Regions from separate parts of the Barrientosiimonas humi genome, predicted to be linked through region 1. Evidence: riboswitches for the same ligand, from Rfam matches in the RefSeq annotation. Region 1 holds a riboswitch; each other region holds the start of a gene.
The links. A riboswitch is a leader RNA that binds a small molecule or an ion and turns the genes downstream of it on or off. The one in region 1 is predicted to bind thiamine pyrophosphate.
Positions count from the first base shown of each region.

Region 1 (3,986 bases):
CGCGACGGTCGGCATCTTCTCGTTCCTCGGCTCGTGGAACGACTACATGATGCCGTCGCTGATCATCTCCGACGTCGAGAAGCAGACCCTGCCGGTGGTGCAGGCGTCCTACCAGAACTCGCTGACGCTCGACATCAACGTGGCCTTCGCGTCGTACGCCCTCGCCATGATCCCCGCCGTCGTCGGCTATCTCGTCGGGCAGCGCTGGATCATCGCCGGCGTCATGCGCGGCGCCATCAAGTAGCCCCCTCCGACCGACCATGTCCGACCCGAAAGGAACGTGCCCGTCCATGACCGACACCCTCACCGCCCCCGCGCCGACCCCGCAGCGACCCCGCGACCGGGACTGGTGGCGCCAGGCCAGCGTCTACCAGATCTACCCGCGCAGCTTCGCCGACGCCAACGGTGACGGGATCGGCGACCTGCGCGGCATCATCGACCGCGTCCCCTACCTGCAGACGCTCGGCATCGACGCCGTGTGGCTGAGCCCGTTCTATCCCTCGGCGCTCGCCGACGGCGGGTACGACGTCGACGACTACCGCGACGTCGACCCCACCATCGGGACCCTGGAGGAGTTCGACGAGCTGGTCGCCGCGCTGCACGCAGCCGGGATCAAGGTCATCGTCGACATCGTCCCCAACCACACCAGCGACCGGCACGCCTGGTTCCAGGAGGCGCTGGCCGCGCCGAAGGGGTCGCCGGCCCGCGACCGCTACGTCATCCGCGACGGGCGCGGCCAGGACGGCGAGCTGCCGCCGTCGGACTGGGAGTCCGGCTTCGGTGGCCCCGCGTGGCACCCGATGGGCGACGGGCAGTGGTACCACCACTACTTCGCCCCCGAGCAGCCCGACCTCAACTGGGCCAACCAGGAGGTGCGCGAGGACTTCCTCACGACGCTGCGCTTCTGGAGCGACCGCGGGGTCGACGGGTTCCGGGTCGACGTCGCGCACGGGCTCGCCAAGGACCTGCCGGAGCAGCTGCCCACCCACGCCGAGCTGCTCGCGCTCGAGGCCGGCACCGGCGAGCACCCGATGTGGGACCGCGACGAGGTGCACGAGATCTACGCCGACTGGCGGCAGGTGCTGAACAGCTACGACCCGCCGCGCACGGCCGTGGCCGAGGCGTGGGTCGCCACGCCGGAGCGACGGGCGCGCTACGCCAGCCCGCAGGGGCTGGGCCAGGCGTTCAACTTCGACCTGCTCGAGGCCGACTTCGACGCCACGGCCTTCCGCGAGGTCGTCACCGACAACCTGGCCCAGGCGGCGGCCTCGGGCTCGTCGACCACGTGGGTGCTGTCCAACCACGACGTGGTGCGCCACCCCACTCGTTACGCGCTGCAGGGCAAGGACACCGCGGCCAGCGCCGACGTGATGGTCCGCTTCGCGAACGAGTGGCTGCGCTCGGGCGGGACCACGCCGGCCATCGACCCGCAGGTCGGGGCGCGCCGGGCCCGCGCGGCGACCGCGTTCATGCTCGCGCTGCCCGGCTCGGCCTACCTCTACCAGGGCGAGGAGCTCGGGCTCGAAGAGGTCGCGGCCATCCCGCAGGACCGGCGCCAGGACCCGACCTTCCTGCGCACCGGCGGCGAGCAGATCGGCCGCGACGGCTGCCGGGTGCCGCTGCCGTGGTCGACCACCGGCCCGTCGTACGGCTTCGGCAGCTCGGCCGCGCACCTGCCCCAGCCGGAGTCGTTCGGGGCGGTCTCCGTGGAGGCCCAGTCGGGCGACCCGGAGGCTCCGCTGGAGCTCTACCGCCGCGCCCTGGCGCTGCGGGCGCAGCTGCAGACCGACGAGGAGCTCACCTGGGAGCCCGCGCCCGAGGGCGTGCTGCACTTCTCGCGCCCCGGCGGCTGGCACGTGGTGACGACCTTCGGCACCGAGCCGGCCGAGCTCCCCGCGGGCGAGGTGGTGCTCACCACCCGTCCGCTCGTCGACGGCCGGCTGCCGGGCGAGGCGACCGCCTGGGTGCGCACCGCGGTCTGAGCGGTGGGACGACCACCCGGGGGTGAGGCGCAGGCCGCACCCCCGGGTTAGGGTCGAGGACACACGACGCGGGGTGCTGTGCCCGGGACGGAGAGGCGAGAGCCTCGGCTCGGCACGGCTGAGATCACACCCGTCGCACCTGATCTAGGTCGTACTAGCGAAGGGACGTCAACGATGTCGACCACCCAGTCCGAGCCCACCACGACCCGCGCGGACGTCGGCCCAGCCGACCTCGCCGAGGCGCTCGCCGCGCTGCGCGAGCGGGCTCCGCTCGTGCAGTGCCTCACCAACTCCGTCGTCACCGGCTGGACCGCCAACGTGCTGCTCGCCGTCGGCGCCGCGCCGGCGATGGTGGACAACCCGCGCGAGGCCGGCGACTTCGCCGCGGTCGCCGACGGGGTGCTGATCAACGTCGGCACGCTGACCGAGTCGACCGCCGAGGCGATGAAGGTGGCGGCCAGGGCCGCCGACGAGGCGGGCACCCCCTGGGTGCTCGACCCGGTCGCGGTGGGCTCGCTGCGCTGGCGCACGTCGCTGGTGCACGAGCTGCTGTCGTCGGGGAAGCCCGCCATCGTCCGCGGCAACGCCAGCGAGGTGCTCGCGGTGGCCGGCGGGGGAGGCGGCCGCGGGGTCGACTCGCTCGACGCCCCGGAGCAGGCGACCCTGCCCGCGCGCGGCCTGTCGCTGTCCGGCCCGGTCGTCGCGGTCAGCGGCGCCGTCGACCACATCGTCCACGAGGACCGGCTCGTGCGCGTGCGCACGGCAACGAGCTGATGACCAGGGTCACCGGAGTGGGCTGCGCGCTGGGTGCGCTGATGTCGGCGTACGCCGGTGTCACCGACGACCCGTTCGTCGCCGCCGTCGCGGCGACCGCGACGCTCACCGTCGCCGCTGACGTCGCAGCCGAATCCGCAAGCGGTCCAGGGTCGTTCGCGGTCAACCTGCTCGACGAGCTCAGCGCGCTCGAGCCCGACGCGCTCGCTGACCGCGTGGTGCTGGCGTGAGCGGGCGCGGGATCCCGGACCTGTCGCTGTATCTGGTCACGAGCAGCGAGCTGACCGGTCGCGGGCGGCTCGTCGACACCGTCGTGGCGGCGACGACCGGGGGAGTGTCGCTCGTGCAGCTGCGTGAGCCCGACGCGTCCGACGCCGACGTCGTGGCCCTCGGCCGCGACCTGGTCGCGGCGCTCGCCCCGACCGGGGTGCCGCTGCTGATCAACGACCGGGTGCACCTGGTCGAGGAGATCGGCGCGGCGGGGGCGCACGTCGGTCAGGACGACCTCGACCCGGTCAAGGCGCGCGAGCTGATCGGCCCCGACCGGTGGCTCGGGCAGTCGGTGCAGACCGTCGAGCAGGCCCGTGCCGCAGCGGAATCGGGCGAGGTCGACTACCTCGGCATCGGCCCGGCCTGGCCGACGGCCACCAAGCAGGTGACGGTGCCGCCGCTGCTGCCCGCGGGGGTGCGCACGATCGCCCACGCCACCGAGCTGCCGAGCGTGGCGATCGGGGGGATCGGGGTCGACGAGGTCCCGCAGCTGCGCACGTCGGGCATCTCCGGCGTCGCGGTGGTCAGCGCGATCTGCGGCCGCCTCGACCCGCGCGGCGAGGCGACCCGCCTGCGCGCGGCGTGGGAGACAGGGATCGCGCTATGAGCGGCGAGGAGCCCGCAGCGCAGGGTGCGGGCGAGGGACGAGCACGCGCCCGGAGCGGAGTGCGACCGAGCGCGACAGAAGGTATGAGCGGCGAGGAGCGCGCAGCGCAGGGTGCGGGCGAGGGTGGTTCGCGTCCACCGGTCGCGCTGACGATCGCGGGGAGCGACCCGTCGGGCGGCGCCGGGATCCAGGCCGACCTGAAGTCGTTCAGCGCGCTGGGCGCCTACGGCTGCGCGGTGCTGACCGCGCTCACGGCGCAGAGCACCCAGGGCGTGACGGGCGTGCACCCGGTGCCGCCGGAGTTCGTGCGCGAGCAGGTCGCGACGCTCGTCGACGACGTGCGGCTGGACGCC
Region 1 covers NZ_VFOK01000001.1:2,136,546-2,140,531, reverse strand. The annotation lists gene FB554_RS10030 (carbohydrate ABC transporter permease) at 1-244, shown strand, start outside; gene FB554_RS10025 (glycoside hydrolase family 13 protein) at 291-1,982, shown strand; TPP riboswitch at 2,042-2,165, shown strand; partial or broken gene thiM (hydroxyethylthiazole kinase) at 2,157-2,986, shown strand; gene thiE (thiamine phosphate synthase) at 2,983-3,633, shown strand; gene thiD (bifunctional hydroxymethylpyrimidine kinase/phosphomethylpyrimidine kinase) at 3,717-3,986, shown strand, end outside.

Region 2 (3,986 bases), 1.2 Mb from region 1:
CAGCGGGTGCGGCGCATCGAGTTCTTCGAGCTGCCGAAGACCATCAGCGGCAAGATCCGCCGCGTCGAGCTGCGCCAGCGCGAGGCCGACAACCCTTCCGACGAGCCCCGCGAGAACGGACTCATCGGCGACGGTCGGGAGTGGCGCGACGACGAGTTCGGACTGCGCGGCTGACCCGACCGCTCGCCCGGATCAGCCCGGTGAGGGGTCAGGCGAGCGGGGCGCGACGGTCGGGCTCGGGGCCGGCCAGCGCACCCACCACCAGCAGCAGCGCGGCGACCACGAGCACCAGCCGCACCGCGACCTCGGCGCCCAGCGCCTCCTGCAGCGGCGGCAGCCAGAACGGGTAGAGCGCCGGCAGCACGATCGACAGCGAGTAGCCCACGCCGTAGCCGCTGGAGCGCACCTGCGCGGGGAACCGCTCGGCGAGATAGGCGCCGACGGGCCCGTACGCCGTCACGGTCACCACCTGCAGGGCGGCGGCGCCGAGCACCACCACGGCGAGCGACCGCGACGCCCCGGTGAGCGCGTGCGCGAGCGGGGCGAGCAGCACGGCCGCCGCCCCGAACGCCACGAAGAACGCCCGTCGACCGGTGCGCTGCGACAGCTCGCCCGCGGCGAGCATCGTCACCGCCGACACCAGCGTCGCGATCAGCATGACGAACGGCACCGTGGCGGGGTCGAGCGCGGTGGACGCGCGCAGCTCACCGGTCAGCACCGGCACGGCCATCTGGGTGAACAGCCACAGCCCGGTCATCAGCACGAAGACCTGCCACAGCTGCCGGCGCCACTGCCCGATCACGATGTCCCGCAACGGGTTCGGGCGTCGCTCGGCCCGCTTCCAGGCCGGCGCGTCGGAGACCCCGCGGCGGTAGTAGAGCAGCATCGCGGCCGCCAGCAGAGCACCCACGGCGAACGGGACGCGCCAGGCCCAGTCGGCGTACGCGTCGACGCCGAGCACCTCGACGAGCGTCAGTGTTAGCGCGGCGATCGAGGCGTTGGCCAGCGGCGACATCGCCATGACGGCGCCGCTCAGGCCGCCGCGCCGCTCAGGCCGCGACCACTCCATCGCCAGTGGGATGGCCGCGGTGTACTCACCTCCCAGGAAGATGCCGCCGAGGAACCGTAGCGCCACGAACGCCCAGAGCGTCGCCGCCCCGAGCGTGGTGTGCCCCGGCACCAGCGCGATCGCCGCCGTGGTCGCCGCGATGCCCGCGATCGCGATGCGGGTCGTGCTGGTGCGGCCGCGGCGGTCGGCGACCGCGCCGAAGATCGCGGCGCCCAGCGGCCGGCCGAGCAGCGTGGCCACGAACACCAGGCCCGTCTGGGCCGCGGTGCTGCCCGGCCCGAGCACCCGGTCGCTGACCGGGGCGAGGGCGATCACGGGCAGGAAGATGTCGACCTGGTCGACGTAGTTGCCGAGCATCCCGCCGCGGGTCGCCCGCCTCCGGGCAGGGCTGTCCGGCGTGAATCTCGTTCTGGCAGAACCGATCTGCGACACGGCAGACGACGGCATCGGAGTCTCCCTTCGGCGGCATGACCCGCATCAGGTGTGACGGTCGGCGCGGCAGCAGCGCCCTCTCAGCCCCTCCTGGGACTCCCGCGATGGATGTGCGAAGTGACCACCAGCGTACGACCCGACAGGAGTGCCCTAGGAACGCGCCGTACGGTGGACGGCGGCTTTCGGGCCCCCAAGTCCAGAATCGAAAGGCAAGTGACCTGAGCATGTCGGCCACCCCCACCGACACCGGGGCGACTCCCGCCGAGAAGACCTTCCTCGGCCACCCGCGCGGACTCGCGACCCTCTTCAACGTCGAGCTGTGGGAGCGCTTCTCCTACTACGGGATGCGCGCCATCCTGCTCTACTACCTCGTCGACACGGCCGCGAACGGCGGGCTGGGGCTCGACGACACGTTGGGCGAGGCGGTGGTCGCGACGTACGGCGCCGCGGTCTACCTGCTGTCGATCATCGGCGGCTGGCTCGCCGACCGGATGATCGGCGCGCGCCGGTCCGTGCTCTACGGCGGCCTCATCATCATGGCCGGCCACCTGTCGCTGGCCGTCCCCGGCGCCGGCTTCTCCTGGCTCGGCATCGCACTCGTCGCCCTCGGCACCGGTCTGCTGAAGCCGAACGTGTCCACCATGGTCGGGCACCTCTACACCGACCGCGACCCGCGCCGCGACGCCGGCTTCTCGATCTTCTACGTCTCCATCAACATCGGCGCGTTCTTCGCCCCGTTCGTGGTGGCCTTCCTGCGCAACCGCTGGGGCTACCACGCCGGCTTCTCCGCGGCAGCCGTCGGCATGGGCATCGCGCTGGTGCTCTACTACCTCGGCCGCAAGCGGCTGGACCCCGACAGCGACAAGGCTCCGAACCCCGTCGACGACACGGCGCGGCGCCGCGCCGGGCTGATCGGACTCGGCGTCGTCGGCGGTGTCGCGGTGCTCATCGGCCTGCTCCGCGTCGTGCGCGGTGGCTATGCCGCCGCCGTCATCGACACGGTGGCGCTGCTGTCGGTCGCCGCCTCGGTCACGTACTTCGTCGTGATGTTCCGCAGCAAGCGAGTCACCCCGACCGAGCGACGCCACCTGCGGGCCTACCTCCCGATGTGGATCGCCGCGGTGCTGTTCTGGATGATCTTCGAGCAGGCCGCGACCAAGATGGCGACCTTCGCCGCGCGGCGCACCGACCTGGACTCGCTGGGCTTCCGCTTCGAGGAGGAGTGGTTCCAGTCGATCAACCCGATCACCATCACCCTCCTCGCACCGCTGTTCGGTCTGCTGTGGCTGGCCCGCTCCGGCAAGTTCCCGAGCACGCCGATGAAGTTCGCGATGGGTGTGGCCATCGCGGGAATCTCGTTCGTGCTGCTGGGAATCGCCGCGAACTACTACGAGGGTCCGACCGCCCCGGTGTGGGTGCTCGGCGGCGTGTTCGTCGTGCAGACGCTCGGTGAGCTGTGCCTGTCGCCGGTCGGTCTCTCGGCCACGACGGTGCTGGCCCCGAAGGCGTTCGCGTCGCAGGCGATGGCGCTGTGGTTCCTGTCGTCGGCGACCGGTCAGTCGATCGCCGCGCAGGCCATCCGGCTCACCGAGGACACCCCCGACGCGCAGTTCTTCACGGTTCTCGGCGTCATCGCCGTCGCGTTCGGTGTGGTGCTCGCGCTGCTGTCGCCGTGGGCGCACCGGCAGATCGCCGACGCCGAGCCCGAGGTGGCCAGGTAGGGCGGTCGCCGGGGTCTCGATACGCGCTCGTTCCTCGCGCTACTCGACCGGCTCGAGCGCTGCGGCCATGCGGTCGACGGCGGCGGTGATCACCTCGGGCGAGGTGCCGAGGTTGAAGCGCACCCACCCGGCGCCCTGGTCGGGGTCGTACCAGGTGCCCGCGCTGACGATCACGCCCCCGCGCCGGAACGTCGCGACCGGGTCGTCGACGCCCAGCCCCCGGCAGTCGAGCCAGGCGAGGAAGGTCGCCTGGCTCGGCACCGGGCGTACGTCGGGGAGACGCTGCGCGAGCAGCTCACCCAGCAGCCGGCGCCGGTCGGCCAGCTCGCCGAGCAGCTGGTCGAGCCACGGCCCGCCGTGGTCGTACGCCGCGGTCGCCGCGATCACCCCGAGGTGGTTGGCGCCGTGAGTCAGCACCTCAGGCAGCGCCGCGAGACGCTCCTTGGCGTCGGGCCCGGCGAACGCCAGCGCCGCCTTGATCCCGGCCAGGTTGAACGCCTTCGACCCGCTCATCAGGGCGACGCCGCGGGCGGCCTCGGGCAGACTCAGATACGGCGTGTACGTCGTCCCCGGCTGCACGAGCGGCGCGTGAATCTCGTCCGACAGCACCAGGATCCGGCGTTCGTCGGCCAGCCGCGCGAGCGCCCGCAGCTCGTCGGCGGTGTGCACCGTGCCGGTCGGGTTCTGCGGGTTGCACAGCACGTATGCCCCGCCCGGCCCGGCCTCGACGAACGCCCGGTCGAGCGCGTCGAGGTCGAGCCGCA
Region 2 covers NZ_VFOK01000001.1:3,325,340-3,329,325, reverse strand. The annotation lists gene FB554_RS15470 (AMP-binding protein) at 1-174, shown strand, start outside; gene FB554_RS15465 (MFS transporter) at 209-1,426, opposite strand; TPP riboswitch at 1,507-1,614, opposite strand; gene FB554_RS15460 (peptide MFS transporter) at 1,726-3,222, shown strand; gene FB554_RS15455 (MalY/PatB family protein) at 3,262-3,986, opposite strand, start outside.
Region 2: another riboswitch for thiamine pyrophosphate. It lies ahead of FB554_RS15465 (MFS transporter); the one in region 1 lies ahead of thiM (hydroxyethylthiazole kinase).

Region 3 (3,986 bases), 890 kb from region 1:
ACGCCGGTCGAGTAGGCGAGGAACGAGCCGTATCGAGACCCCCCGCACACCCGCGGCCGTGCTGTGGGACATGGACGGCACGCTCGTCGACACCGAACCGTTCTGGATCGGGGCCGAGCGAGCGCTGGTCGAGAGCTACGGCGGCACCTGGAGCGACGAGCTGGCGCACCGTTGCGTCGGCAACCCGCTGCTGGTGTCGGCCACGATCATCCGCGACAACAGCCCGGTCGAGCTGACGCCGGAGCAGATCGTCGACCACCTGCTGGGACTGGTCGTCGCCGAGATGCGCCGCCACGTGCCGTGGCGGCCGGGAGCGCGCGAGCTGCTGGAATCCCTTGTGGCAGAAGGGATCCCGTGCGCGCTGGTGACGATGTCGTACGTCCGGTTCGCGCAGGTGCTGCTCGACGTGCTGCCCGCGGGGACCTTCGCGACCGTGGTCACGGGCGACGCGGTGACGCACGGCAAGCCGCACCCCGAGCCCTACCTCACCGCGGCCGAGCGGCTGGGGGTCGACCCGCGCGACTGCATCGCGCTGGAGGACTCGCCGCCGGGCGTACGCTCGGCCGTCGCCGCCGGCGTGCCCACCGTCGCGGTCCCGCACGTGGTGCCGGTGCCGGCGCTGGCCGGGGCGGTGCAGGTCACGACGCTGGACGGGGTGACCCCGCAGGGTCTTGCCCGTCTGGTCGCGACCGCCACCGCCCCGGCCGAGCGCTGAGCCCGGTTACGCGCTGAGCCCGGTCACGCGCTCGGTGCGGGTCGCGCGGACTCGGCGTCGACGTACACCGTGGAGCCGAGCTCGACGAACGTCTCGCTCATCTGCCGCATGCCGTCCTGGGCGAACCGGTCGCGCACGTCCTGACTGATCCGCATGCTGCAGAACTTCGGGCCGCACATCGAGCAGAAGTGCGCCGTCTTGGCCGCGTCCGCCGGCAGCGTCTCGTCGTGCATCGAGCGGGCGGTGTCGGGGTCGAGCGAGAGGTTGAACTGGTCCTCCCAGCGGAACTCGAACCGGGCCTTCGACAGCGCGTCGTCCCACGCCCGCGCGCCCGGGTGGCCCTTGGCGACGTCGGCGGCGTGCGCGGCGAGCTTGTAGGTGATCACGCCCGTCTTCACGTCGTCGCGGTCGGGCAGCCCGAGGTGCTCCTTCGGCGTGACGTAGCACAGCATGGCGGTGCCGTGCATCGCGATCGTGGCCGCGCCGATGGCCGAGGTGATGTGGTCATACCCCGGGGCGATGTCGGTGACCAGCGGGCCGAGCGTGTAGAACGGCGCGCCGTGGCACCAGTCCTGCTCCAGGCGTACGTTCTCCTCGACCAGGTGCAGCGGCACGTGCCCCGGCCCCTCGACCATCACCTGCACGTCGTGCTCCCAGGCGCGCTGGGTCAGCTCGGCGAGGGTGCGCAGCTCGGACAGCTGGGCCTCGTCGTTGGCGTCGGCGGTGCTGCCGGGGCGCAGCCCGTCGCCGAGGCTGAACGCGACGTCGTACTGCGCGAAGATCTCGCACAGCTCGTCGAAGTGGGTGTAGAGGAAGCTCTCCTCGTGGTGGGCGAGCATCCAGCCGGCCATGATCGAGCCGCCGCGGCTGACGATGCCGGTGACCCGGTTGACGGTGAGCGGGACGTAGCGCAGCAGCACGCCGGCGTGCACGGTCATGTAGTCGACGCCCTGCTCGCACTGCTCGATGACCGTGTCGCGGTAGACCTCCCAGGTGAGGTCCTCTGCGTTGCCGTCGACCTTCTCCAGCGCCTGGTAGATCGGGACGGTGCCGATCGGCACGGGGGAGTTGCGCACGATCCACTCGCGGGTCGTGTGGATGTCGTCGCCGGTCGAGAGGTCCATGACGGTGTCGGCTCCCCACGTGGTGGCCCAGGTCAGCTTGTCGACCTCCTCGGCGATCGAGCTGGTCACCGCGGAGTTGCCGATGTTGGCGTTGACCTTCACCAGGAACCTGCGGCCGATGATCATCGGCTCGGTCTCGGGGTGGTTGATGTTGGCCGGGATGATCGCGCGTCCCTCGGCAACCTCCTGGCGCACCAGCTCGACGTCGCACTGCTCGCGCGCCGCGACGAAGCGCATCTCGGGCGTGACGATGCCGCGCCGGGCGTAGTGCATCTGCGTCACGCGGCGAGAAGGCTTGGCACGCAACGGTTCTCGCCGTTCGCCCTGCCACTCCTGACTCGCGGCGCCACGCCGTTGCGCGCCGCGCCCGTCGTCGGCGAGGTCGCGGGGACGACCGGCGTACGACTCCACGTCCTCCCGTGCGCGGATCCACTCCGCGCGGTGGGCGGGCAGCCCGACCTCGGGCGTGGAGCCGGGGCCGGAGGTGTCGTAGAGCCGGAACGGGGCGTTGGTCTCGCCGGTGCCGGGGGAGTCCGACAGGGTCACCTCGGTGCGGGGCACCGCGAGACCGTCAGGACCGGTCTCGTGGACCTTGCGCCGGCCGGGGGCGGCATCGGTGGTCTCCGGCCCGGCAGGCCGGGTGCGGCGATCGGTGGTGGCGTCGGTGGGGGATGGTGTCGACATGGTGGTGCGCCTCCTTGCGGCGGCACGCCACGGCGCCCGCCGGGGTCGGCGGGTCTGCGACAAGGGAGTGCGGTGTGCGTCTCATCGACCACTGCTCCTTGCGCCGGCATGACCCGGATCAAGTTGGACGGTCGGGGCCGCATCAGCCCCCTCTCAGCCCGGTGCGCCGGACTCCCGCGAGGGACATTCACTTGCTGTGCCGGCTCTCGGAGCCGACGTGGGCGACGCTACCTCACCGGCCGTGGTGGTGACGGCGGTGTCCTCATATGGCGGACAGCGGATGACTCACAGCAGACCGCGAGGCGGGCGAGGCGCAGGCTCGCCCGCCGCACAGCAGACCGCCCGGCCGGGCGGACGCGTGGTCCGCTCGACCGGGCGGTCTGGGTGGCCGGAGGCCGAGCCGGCATCGGCTGGCTCAGCTCACCGGCTCACCCGGGTGGGCTCGGCTGCGCCGGCCCAACCGTTGTGGCTCAGCCCTCGTCGCTCAGCCGGCGACGCAGGAAGACCCCGGCGCCGGTGATCGCGGTGAGGGTGGCGATCCCGCCGGCAGCGAGCGCGGCACCGCTGGGGCCCTCACCGACGACACCGGTGCTGACGACCGGGCCGGTGGGCTGACCGGGGTTGGTGCCGGTCGGCGGGTGGGTGCTGGTCTCGGTGCCCGTCGGGGTGTCCGTGGGCTCCGGGGTGTCGGTGGGCTCCGGGGTGTCCGTCGGCTCGGGCGTGTCGGTCGGCTCGGGCGTCTCGGTGGGCTCCGGGGTCTCGGTCGGCTCCGGCGTGGTCGGCTCGCAGTCGAGCTTGAAGACCTTGGACTTGACCTTGATCTCGTTGCCGTCGGCGTCGTACATCGTGACCTTGTAGTGGCCGTTGTCGAGGGTCAGACCGTCGTCCTCGCCCTCGGGGTCGGCGTTGATGTAGACCGTCGAGCCCACACCGTTCTCGTCGGTGGTGATGCTCAGCGAGACCGAGTCCTCGGTGTCGCTGTCGCCGCCCTGCGGCACGATCTCGATCGAGCCGGACTGGTTCGGGTCGAAGCCGAAGCCCTCGAGGTTGAACGCGCAGCTCTTCGGGTCGTTGCTCTCGGTGCCGGCGGGCGTGCCGAGCTCGTGCACCTTGAGCGTGCCGTTGTTGCCGGCCGGGCCGGTCGCGGTGGCGGTCTCGGTGCTGGTGGCGGTCGTGGTCGCCGAGGGGTCGGGCCCCTCGGTCGGGTCGGCGCTGGCCGACGCCAGGCTGCCGATGCCGAGGCAGGCGATGGCGCCCGCGGTGGCGAGTGCGAAGCGCGGCTTCACGAGTGACTGCATGGGTGTTCCCTCCCTGGTTGAACTTCCGGACGCGCGCTGCCGAAATTTCCCCCGCAGGACACGCGCTGCCTGCACGCTATGCGGGCCGCGGCTCGGAAGGCTGGGAGTTTTCGGGAAGTGGCGGAAAGTGAAAGATCAGGCGGGAGGTACGTCCACGCTGGGGGG
Region 3 covers NZ_VFOK01000001.1:1,244,265-1,248,250, forward strand. The annotation lists gene FB554_RS05800 (HAD family hydrolase) at 1-715, shown strand, start outside; gene thiC (phosphomethylpyrimidine synthase ThiC) at 739-2,523, opposite strand; TPP riboswitch at 2,601-2,711, opposite strand; gene FB554_RS17580 (hypothetical protein) at 2,994-3,821, opposite strand.
Region 3: another riboswitch for thiamine pyrophosphate. It lies ahead of thiC (phosphomethylpyrimidine synthase ThiC); the one in region 1 lies ahead of thiM (hydroxyethylthiazole kinase).